DNA from 4 places in the Nitratireductor sp. GZWM139 genome. Region 4 is predicted to be linked to each of the others. Evidence: riboswitches for the same ligand, from Rfam matches in the RefSeq annotation. Region 4 holds a riboswitch; each other region holds the start of a gene.

Region 1 (2,193 bases), on a different contig from region 4:
TGTCGAAACCGAAGCTGGTTTCAGGCCGCAGATTGGGGTTTGCCCCGAACGGACCGAAAAGCTCGTTGAGGCTGGGTGCACGGAAGCCGGTTCCCACCGAGCCGTGCAGACGCGTTCCGGTCGCATCGATGAGATAGGAGGCGGTTGCCCGGTATGTGGTGTGCCCGCCGAATTCGCTGTGCTCGTCCTGCCGGAGGCCGGCTGTCAGCGTCAGGTTTTCAACCGGCGTGGCAATGGCCTCGCCCCAGACGCCTGCGATCCAGAAATCGGAATCGATCTGGGGGTTGAACATGCCGGCGGGAAAGACTGCGCTCTGGCGTTCGTAATCCGCGCCACCCTGAACCGTCAGCCATTCATTGACGTCGAATGCGCCCAGATAATCGGCCTTGTAGCGGCGACCGTCATAAGAGCCGTCGAACGCGGTGCCGGTGATGGAGCGTTCCAGGTCGAAGGCCTGCACGGAAACCGTGTTGCGGAAGCGGCCGTTCATCAGGTCGAGATTGAAGCCGGCCCGGCCGGCCAGCTGTTTGCTGTGGTTGGTCGCCGTCAGATTGTCGCTCGGCAGAATGGTGCCGAAGCCCTGATTGTCGAACTCGGCTTCCGCGTCGATGTAGAGCGCCGAGCCGAATACGGAGAACACGTCTGAAAATGCATGCTCGGCATTCACGTCGAAGGTGACGTTCTCATAGCCATCGCGCTCCGTGCCCGAAGCCGCAGCCGAAATGCCGTCGGTGCGGTAGCCGGTTGCGTTGATGGAGAGTTTCGACTGTTCGTTCGCCGCCCTGAAACCGTAGGAGCCGCCGACCGTGCCGTGCGAGCCGCCTTCGCCCTGAATGATATGGGCGATGCCCGGTTCGATGTCGCCCAGCGTCGACAGGCTGATCACACCGGCAATCGCATCGGAGCCGTAAAGCGTGCTCTGCGATCCCTTCAGCACTTCGATGCTCTGCAGGCCGCCCGACAGAAGATACTGGTAGGACGTCTGCACCTGCGGGCTGGTCGGATCGGAAATGTCGATGCCGTTATAGAGCGTCTTCACATAGCGGCGCGGCGCGCCGCGGATCGAAAGGCTGCCCTCTGCGCCAACGCCACCCGGCGATGAGAGGCTCACACCCGGCAGCAGGTCGAGATACTCGACGGCCAGCGGCAGGGACTGTTCCTCGATCTCTTCACGGCCCACCACGTCCACCGTCGACCCCACGGTGGAGGCCTCTGCCGGTGTGCGGTTGGGCGTGATGACCAGTTTTTCAAGCACATAGTCTTCTGCGCCCGCCATGGTGGCTGAAAGGCCCGTCAGCAGCGCCGAAGCGCTGAGCAGGAGCCGGGTGCGATAACGTCTGGATGGCATGCGTGCTCTCCATGAGAATGCTGCTTCTTTTGCTGGAGAGCGATGGCTGTCTGAATCTGTCCCCCGCCAGCGATGACATTTCGTCACCACTGCGAGATCCACAGCCCCGGAAGCGTCCCGCATCCGGTCGGTGACGGCTCAAGGCAGGTTTCCTGGCTCGCGCTTCATCGGCTTCCTCGCCTTCCCGGGGCATTGCACCCAGTGGCATAGGAGGAGCCTCGGCGCTCACAGTTGCGGGAGCAGCCACGGCTGCGGCCTGATCATGCAGGGCCGTTCCGTGTTCCCTTTTCCCCGGCATGCGAGTGCCTGCCGGAGCACCTCAAGCGAACAAAATTCGCTTACCAACTGGCTCCGGCAGCGTCAATTGCGGCCTGTGGGACGGCTGTTCCACCCATAACGGTGCAGGTGGCGGGTATTGTCAGTACAGGTTTCGGAAATTGTTGCGAAATCGGCTCTATTTGTCAGTTTTACGGCTCATTTGTCGCAAACTCGTCATTTCAACGGTCGAAAAACCTGCAAAACTTACCATTGGCCCCGGTCGTTTTTTGACATCGCTGGCGCGATGGGAAATGCTGAACACAAACTGATAACGGCAAGAAATGGGAGTGCGTCGATGACGTTTTTCAAGAGCAATGGCGAGAAAGTGCCAGCCCGCGTCGCCGAAATGGCGAACGAAGCGCGCGTCGGAAAAATGGACAGACGTGAGTTCCTGGCGCTGGCAAGCGCACTCGGCGCATCGACAGCCGCCGCCTACGGCATGCTCGGCCTTGCGGCACCCACCCATGCGCTCGCTCAGGAGCCCAAAATGGGCGGCACGCTGCGTGTGGCCATGTTCATCAAGGATC
Region 2 (2,193 bases), on a different contig from region 4:
CTGGAGTTCTATTTCCTGGCCGGCCGCATCCTCATCGATGGTGAACCCATCGGCTATGAAGAGCGCAACGGCGTGCGCGTTCGCAAGAGCGAGAAGGAAATCGCCCGCCAGCGCGCGCTGACGGGCATGGCCTTCCAGCAGTTCAACCTGTTCCCGCACATGACCGCAGCATCCAATGTCATGCTCGGCCTGATCAAGGTGAAGAAGATGGCGCGCGACGAGGCGCGCAGCGTCGCGGAGAAATGGCTCGAGCGCGTCGGTCTCGGCCAGCGCGCGGATCACTACCCCGGCCAGCTGTCCGGCGGTCAGCAGCAGCGCGTGGCCATCGCCCGCGCCATCGCCATGAACCCGCGCCTCATGCTCTTTGATGAGGTAACGTCTGCGCTTGATCCCGAACTGGTGGGCGAAGTGCTTCAGGTGATCAAGGATCTGGCTGCCGATGGCATGAGCATGCTTCTGGTCACCCACGAAATGCGCTTCGCTTTCGAGGTTTCCTCCCGCGTCATCTTCATGAATCAGGGGGTAATCGGCGAGGAGGGGGATCCGAAGGTGATGTTCCTGAAGCCGCAGACCGAACGCCTTGCCGAATTCCTCAAGACGTCGAGTTTCGCCTGAGATCTTGACCAACTGCCGCCGGCGCGCCTGAGCGCCCGGCGGAAAATCTGGCGCCTGCCACGCACAGAATGATGGCGGCAGTGACCGACGGGCTGGATGCGGCCACGCTTGCCCGCCATGCGCTTGAGAGGGACGTGGTGCTCGCGCCAGGAAACGCCTTCAGCCTGTCAGGCTCCGCCTGCGGGTTCCTGCGTTTCAACGTTGCTCAATGCGACGATGAACGGATTTTTTCCGTTCTGGAGGAGATCACACGCGCGCCGTAGAGCCATGCCCAAAGCGGCGTTGCGAATAATCCAGCAGTTTGTTTCTGCTTTCCCCGGAAACAATATATTGACTTCATATATCCAGAAGATACCAACTGTAGGGGTTATGGTTCTTTCGATTCCTCGTGGGATCGGAAGTGAAAAGGGAAGCCGGTGCGCCTCTGGGCAAGGCCGGCGCTGCCCCCGCAACTGTAAGCAGCGAGCCGCTTTCACTCTGTGTCACTGATGCCCCAGCGCATCGGGAAGGCCGGAAAGCGGTGATGACCTGCGAGCCAGGAGACCTGCCATGACGAAATAAACGTCCACGGGCGGGGTGTCCCGGTGGTGCGTGTGTCGCCACGGCAATGCCGTCGCGCCGCATGTCTCCGCGCCCCCGTCCAACCGCCACGGGGGTCTACATGCCGGCGACTGAAGCACAAAACACCAATGGAACCGCCACGGTTCCGCATTCCACTGCAAACACCGAAACCGCATCGTCTGAACCGGGTTACCGCGTCATCCGCCGTAGTGGCGGCGTCACGCCGTTCGATCCCGCCAAGATCGCGGTGGCGCTGACCAAGGCGTTTCTGGCGGTTGAGGGTTCCACCGCCGCTGGCTCGCGCCGTGTCCATGAAATTGTCGAGGAGCTTGCCGTACAGATCGTGTCCGCGCTCACGCGCCGGGCCGATGCCGACCGTCTGTTCCACATCGAGGAAATTCAGGATCAGGTGGAACTCGCCCTCATGCGCGGCGAGCATCATCGGGTTGCCCGCGCCTATGTGCTCTATCGCGAGGAGCGCGCCCGCGAACGCGCCGCCGGGACGGCCAGTGTGGAAGCCCCGCAATCCGCCCTGCAGATGACGGCGGATGACGGAACGCTGGTTCCGCTGGACGAGGCGCGGCTTGCCGCAATCGTCGAAGAAGCCTGTGCCGGCCTCAAGACCGTTTCCGCCGAACCGATCCTCACGGAAACCCGCCGCAATCTCTATGACGGCATCCGTCAGGACGAGCTGTCGCTTGCGCCCATCCTTGCCGCCCGCACGCTGGTGGAGCAGGAGCCTGACTATGCGTTCGTCTCCGCGCGTCTTCTGCTCGACAAATTGCGGCGCGAGGCGCTTACCTTTGTGGCCGGCAGGTCCGAGCAGGCGACGCAGGCCGAAATGGCGGAGCGCTATGCAAGCTATTTCCCTGACTTTATCGCGAGCGGCATTGCAAGCGAGCTCATCGACCCCGAGCTTGCCCGTTTCGATCTGGCGCGCCTTGGCGCGGCGCTCAGGCCCGAGCGTGATCTGAACTTCCAGTTCCTTGGCCTCCAGACGCTCTACGACCGCTATTT
Region 3 (2,193 bases), on a different contig from region 4:
TCCGCCGACATTTGGCGGCACGCAGCGCCTGTCGCGACTGGCGGGGCGAAAGCGCGCGCTGGAACTGCTCCTGACGGGAGATACGTTCGGGGCGCAGCGCGCCCATGAGCTGGGGCTGGTGAACAGGGTGGTGCCTGCGGAAGATCTGCTTCCTGCGGCGTTTGAGCTGGCGGAGCGCATCCTGCAGCATTCGCCACTGGCGGCCGCCCGGATCATATCGGCCGTGACGCGGGGCATAAACACGACGATTGAAGAGGGGCTTCTGATCGAGCGCGAACAGTTTGCCCGCATGTGCGCGACGGCAGATGTGCATGAAGGGCTCGACGCATGGATCGAACGGCGTACGCCCGTCTATCAGGGAAGGTGAAGCAGATGACGCGTTACACCGGTTTTACCAAGGAGATCTGGGAGGCGTTTCGGGCGGATGCACGGCCGGGGCCGGTCCAGATGCTCAATCTCATCAAGCTGCGTGAGCGGGCGGATTATCCGGATGGCCGGGTGGCAAGCGGTCGGGACGCCTATGCGGAATACAGCCGGATCAGCGCGCCCGTTCTGGAACGGTTGGGCGGGCGCATCGTCTGGCGGGGCGGTTTCGAGCTGATGCTGATCGGCCCGCAGGCAGAGGCGTGGGACATCTGCTTCATTGCCGAATATCCATCGGTCGGCGTGTTTGCGCAGATGATGCGCGACCCGGCCTACCATGAAGCGCTGCCGCATCGTCAGGCCGGCGTTACGGACAGTCGGCTCGTCCGCTTCGCCCCGCAGCCCGGCGGTGTGAATTTCGCCGGGGGCTGAAGGCGACTTCCGGTTGCTAGAGCCCTGATCCTAGAGCAGTTTGTAGAACTTCTCGAAGGCGAGATAGGTCGACTTCACGTGCTGCCGGGCAAGCCACGATCGAGGCGCTCTCCTCATCGCTTGCGCGAATGGTGGGCTTGGCGAACCGGTGCATGTTGCGGCAAGCCAGCTACGCGTCGGCCGTTCTTTCGCGCAAACGCCTTTCGCGGTTGCGTCGCGGTTCCTTCGCGGATAGGGTCGCCGCCGCATGCGGTTCCGCCTTTCGCGGATGAAAAGGGAACCCGGTGCGGTCTGCCAGACAGACCAATTCCGGGACTGCCCTCGCAACTGTAAGCGGCAAGTTCTTTCCAATGCCACTGGCGAAAGCCGGGAAGGCGGACCGAACGTTCGAGCCGCGAGTCAGGAGACCTGCCTCATGCATAGACCATGAACGCCGGACGAGGTGCGCCGGCAGGAGGCCCAGAATGCATGCAGGCGCTTTGCCGGCAATGAGTCCGTCTATCGGGACGTCACGTCTCCGATCCGTTTCCCGATTTCCTTCGGCGCAGGCCGAACTGAGCCGATTGTTCCAATGTGGTGCGCCGCATTCGGGCGGGTCGCGCCATGCGCGTTGATCTGGCAGGCTTTGCCCGCGAAGGCGCGCTTGGCGACCACCGGGCGCTGATGCGTCTTGTCGAACGGGCGGACGCGCTTGGTTTCGGCGGCATCTGGTTCAACGAATTTCATTTCGGTCGCGAAACGCTGCCCTATCCGTCCACGCTTCTGCTTGGCGCGGAGGTTCTGGCGCGGACGGAGAGGCTGCGGTTCGGCACGTCGATCCTCGTTTTGCCGCTCTATCATCCGCTGCTGCTTGCCGAGCAGATCGCGCAGCTCGATTTTCAGAGCGGCGGGCGCGTGGATGTGGGGATCGGGCGCGGCACCGAGCCCGGCACATTCACCGCGCTCGAGATTTCGCGCGATGACGCATCAAGGCGGTTTGCCGAAGCGTTGAGGATCATGATCGACGCCTGGACGAAGCCGCATTGTTCGGCGGATGGCGGGCCGTGGCGTTTTTCCAACGTCTCCGTCGGGCCGCCGCCGGTGCAAAAGCCGCATCCGCCGATTTATGTCGCCGGCGTCTCGGAAGAGACGGTCGACATCGCCGCCAGGAACGGTTTTCCGCTTCTTTTGAGCCTTGAACCCAATGAAGCGCGGCAGTTGCCGGTGTTTCATGCAGCGCTTGATCGCCATGGCGGGTCGCGCGCGCCGCTCGCCGCCTCATCGCTGTCGCGTTACGTGATGATCGCGCCGACCCGGGCGCAGGCCATGGAGCGGGTCGATGCGCTTCTGGAAAAGCTCAATGCACGGCGCGCGGCACGGGCGCTGGAGCGTGGAATGCAGCCACCTGCGCCGCGTGAT
Region 4 (2,193 bases):
CATTGACGATGATCGCCAGCCGCTTGCCATGCGCGCCTTCCAGAACATTGCGGATCAGCGTCGTCTTGCCGGCGCCGAGAAAGCCGGTCACGACGGTGCAGGGAACCCGGTCGAAACTCGTGGTCATGGGATATCCTTCAGGTGATGGAGTGTGGAGAACGATAAGACGCGGGTGAGGGGCGCACGGGCCTTTTGCGGCCGCGTACTGGCAGAGACACCATGAATGGTCGGGAGAAGGCGCGCAGCGGCGCTGTCAGCAGTCACAATGCACACTCCTTGCCCGGGACACCCGCCAGGCGGTCAGGATTTCATTCGCAGACGGCAGGTTTCCTGGCTCACGGGTCGATGCGCTTTCCAGCCTTCCCAGGGCAAACCCCAGTGGCGTGTCAGGTGCGCTCTCCGCTTACAGTTGCGGGGACAGCTGCGGCATTGGGCAAGGCCCGCACCGCATTCCCTCTAGGGTCAGTACCTATCAATATGACCGCAATGGCGTTCGATAGACCAAGAGATGCGAGGAAAAGCCCGCAGAGCGGGGCCTCTCCCCGGTCAAGGGGTTTGACGCGGCAGATCGCCGGTCTATCGAGCGTCCTTCGGATCGGCCTGTTTTGCACGGGCAACTTTGTCGCAAGACCTTGAAAGACATGAAGTCTTCCTACTGTCTTGCTTCGCGTATCCGCACAAATCAGGCCGACCATTGTGGTCATATTGATAGGTCCTGACCCTGGCCCTCTCCATTGCGGGAGAAGGACCGTCTGCTGCGCATTTACGGCTCGCCTGCCACGTCTGTCAATGTGGGCAACAAAGCGTTTGCGGGGCGTGGCGATTCTTGTATGCTCCGCCCGCTGTCGGTTCCGCTGAAGCGGACCCAGAGGGAACGTGGTGCGGCGCAATCGCGCCAAAACCACGGCTGCCCCCGCAACTGTAAGCGGAGAGCGTTTTCCTGATAGCCACTGAGGCATGACGCCTTGGGAAGGCTGGAAAACGCATCGACCCGTGAGCCAGGAAACCTGCCGACGGCCTGAAAGAAACACCGTAACCCTCGGGTGGAGGGGAAAGGACCGGACATGAACACGCGTTTCCTGCGCACTTTTTCCGCATTCGCTTTTGCATCGCTCTTCGCAACCAGCGCCCAGGCCCATCACGCCATGGACGGGCAGACGCCCACGACCCTTTACGAAGGGCTGGTTTCAGGGCTCGCCCATCCCGTGATCGGGCTTGATCATCTGGCCTTCATCGTCGCTGCCGGCCTGTTTGCCGCCGTCGCCGGCATGAGCCTTTTCGCGCCGCTTCTCTTTGTTGCCGGCTCGCTTGTCGGCGTCGGCCTGCACCTGATGCTGCTCGATCTTCCGGCAGCCGAAATCGTCATCGCGGCAAGCGTTCTTGCTGGCGGCTGGCTTCTGGCGCGCGGTCGGGCCGTGGAAAGCCACATGCTCGTCTTCGCTCTGTTCCTGGTGGTCGGCGTGTTCCATGGCTATGCCTTCGGCGAAGCCATTGTCGGCAGCGAACAGACGCCGCTCATCGCCTATCTCGCAGGCCTTGCCGCAATACAGAGCGCCATCGCGCTTGGCGTCTATTTTCTCGTCCGCTCGCGCGGCTGGGCGGTTGAGGCCATGCAGCCCCGGCTTGCTGGCGCCGCCATTGTCGGTGTCGGCGTAACCTTCCTTGCCGGACAGCTTGTCGGCTGAGCCGGCGGATCTGACGATGCGTTCACTTCATTTCGTTCTGGGCGGCGCGCGCTCCGGCAAGAGCCGCCATGCCGAAACGCTGATCGAAGCCGCACCCGCGCCCTGGCACTACATCGCCACGGCCCAGGCCTTCGATGACGAGATGCGCGAACGCATCGCCATTCACCGCGCGCGGCGCAAAGGGGCATTGGCGGGGCCGGGGGAAGTAGAGGGGGCGTGGCAGACGCACGACGCCCCGCTCGACCTGCCGGGGGTGCTTCAAACCCTGCCGGCCCGCGAAACGGTTCTGGTCGATTGCCTCACCCTGTGGCTCAGCAATCTCATGCTGAACGACCATGAGCTAAAACCTGCCGCCGAGCGACTGCTTGCAGCTCTTGCCGCAAGAGAGGGAACCACGGTTCTCGTTTCCAATGAAGTCGGCTTCGGCATCGTGCCCGAAACCCCGCTCGGACGCCGTTTCCGCGATGAGGCGGGGTTCCTGAACCAGAAAGTCGCCGCCGCTGCCGAC

The links. Region 4 has a riboswitch for cobalamin ahead of NDI72_RS16590 (HupE/UreJ family protein). Riboswitches for the same ligand answer to the same signal wherever they lie in the genome.
Region 1: linked by a shared signal. The riboswitch ahead of NDI72_RS03410 (TonB-dependent receptor plug domain-containing protein) and the one ahead of NDI72_RS16590 (HupE/UreJ family protein) in region 4 are both predicted to bind cobalamin.
Region 2: linked by a shared signal. The riboswitch ahead of NDI72_RS04270 (ribonucleoside-diphosphate reductase subunit alpha) and the one ahead of NDI72_RS16590 (HupE/UreJ family protein) in region 4 are both predicted to bind cobalamin.
Region 3: linked by a shared signal. The riboswitch ahead of NDI72_RS08710 (LLM class flavin-dependent oxidoreductase) and the one ahead of NDI72_RS16590 (HupE/UreJ family protein) in region 4 are both predicted to bind cobalamin.

The regions. Positions count from the first base shown of each region.
Region 1 is NZ_JAMQML010000002.1:205,896-208,088, forward strand. It holds gene NDI72_RS03410 (TonB-dependent receptor plug domain-containing protein) at 1-1,348, opposite strand, end outside; cobalamin riboswitch at 1,474-1,685, opposite strand; gene NDI72_RS03415 (ABC transporter substrate-binding protein) at 1,962-2,193, shown strand, end outside.
Region 2 is NZ_JAMQML010000003.1:24,441-26,633, forward strand. It holds partial or broken gene NDI72_RS04255 (amino acid ABC transporter permease) at 1-24, shown strand, start outside; partial or broken gene NDI72_RS04260 (amino acid ABC transporter ATP-binding protein) at 13-615, shown strand; partial or broken gene NDI72_RS04265 (PLP-dependent aminotransferase family protein) at 702-878, shown strand; cobalamin riboswitch at 969-1,181, shown strand; gene NDI72_RS04270 (ribonucleoside-diphosphate reductase subunit alpha) at 1,277-2,193, shown strand, end outside.
Region 3 is NZ_JAMQML010000006.1:3,525-5,717, forward strand. It holds gene NDI72_RS08700 (crotonase/enoyl-CoA hydratase family protein) at 1-367, shown strand, start outside; gene NDI72_RS08705 (DUF1330 domain-containing protein) at 373-795, shown strand; cobalamin riboswitch at 1,029-1,225, shown strand; gene NDI72_RS08710 (LLM class flavin-dependent oxidoreductase) at 1,399-2,193, shown strand, end outside.
Region 4 is NZ_JAMQML010000014.1:44,186-46,378, forward strand. It holds gene cobW (cobalamin biosynthesis protein CobW) at 1-127, opposite strand, end outside; cobalamin riboswitch at 304-501, opposite strand; cobalamin riboswitch at 830-1,029, shown strand; gene NDI72_RS16590 (HupE/UreJ family protein) at 1,065-1,685, shown strand; gene cobU (bifunctional adenosylcobinamide kinase/adenosylcobinamide-phosphate guanylyltransferase) at 1,702-2,193, shown strand, end outside.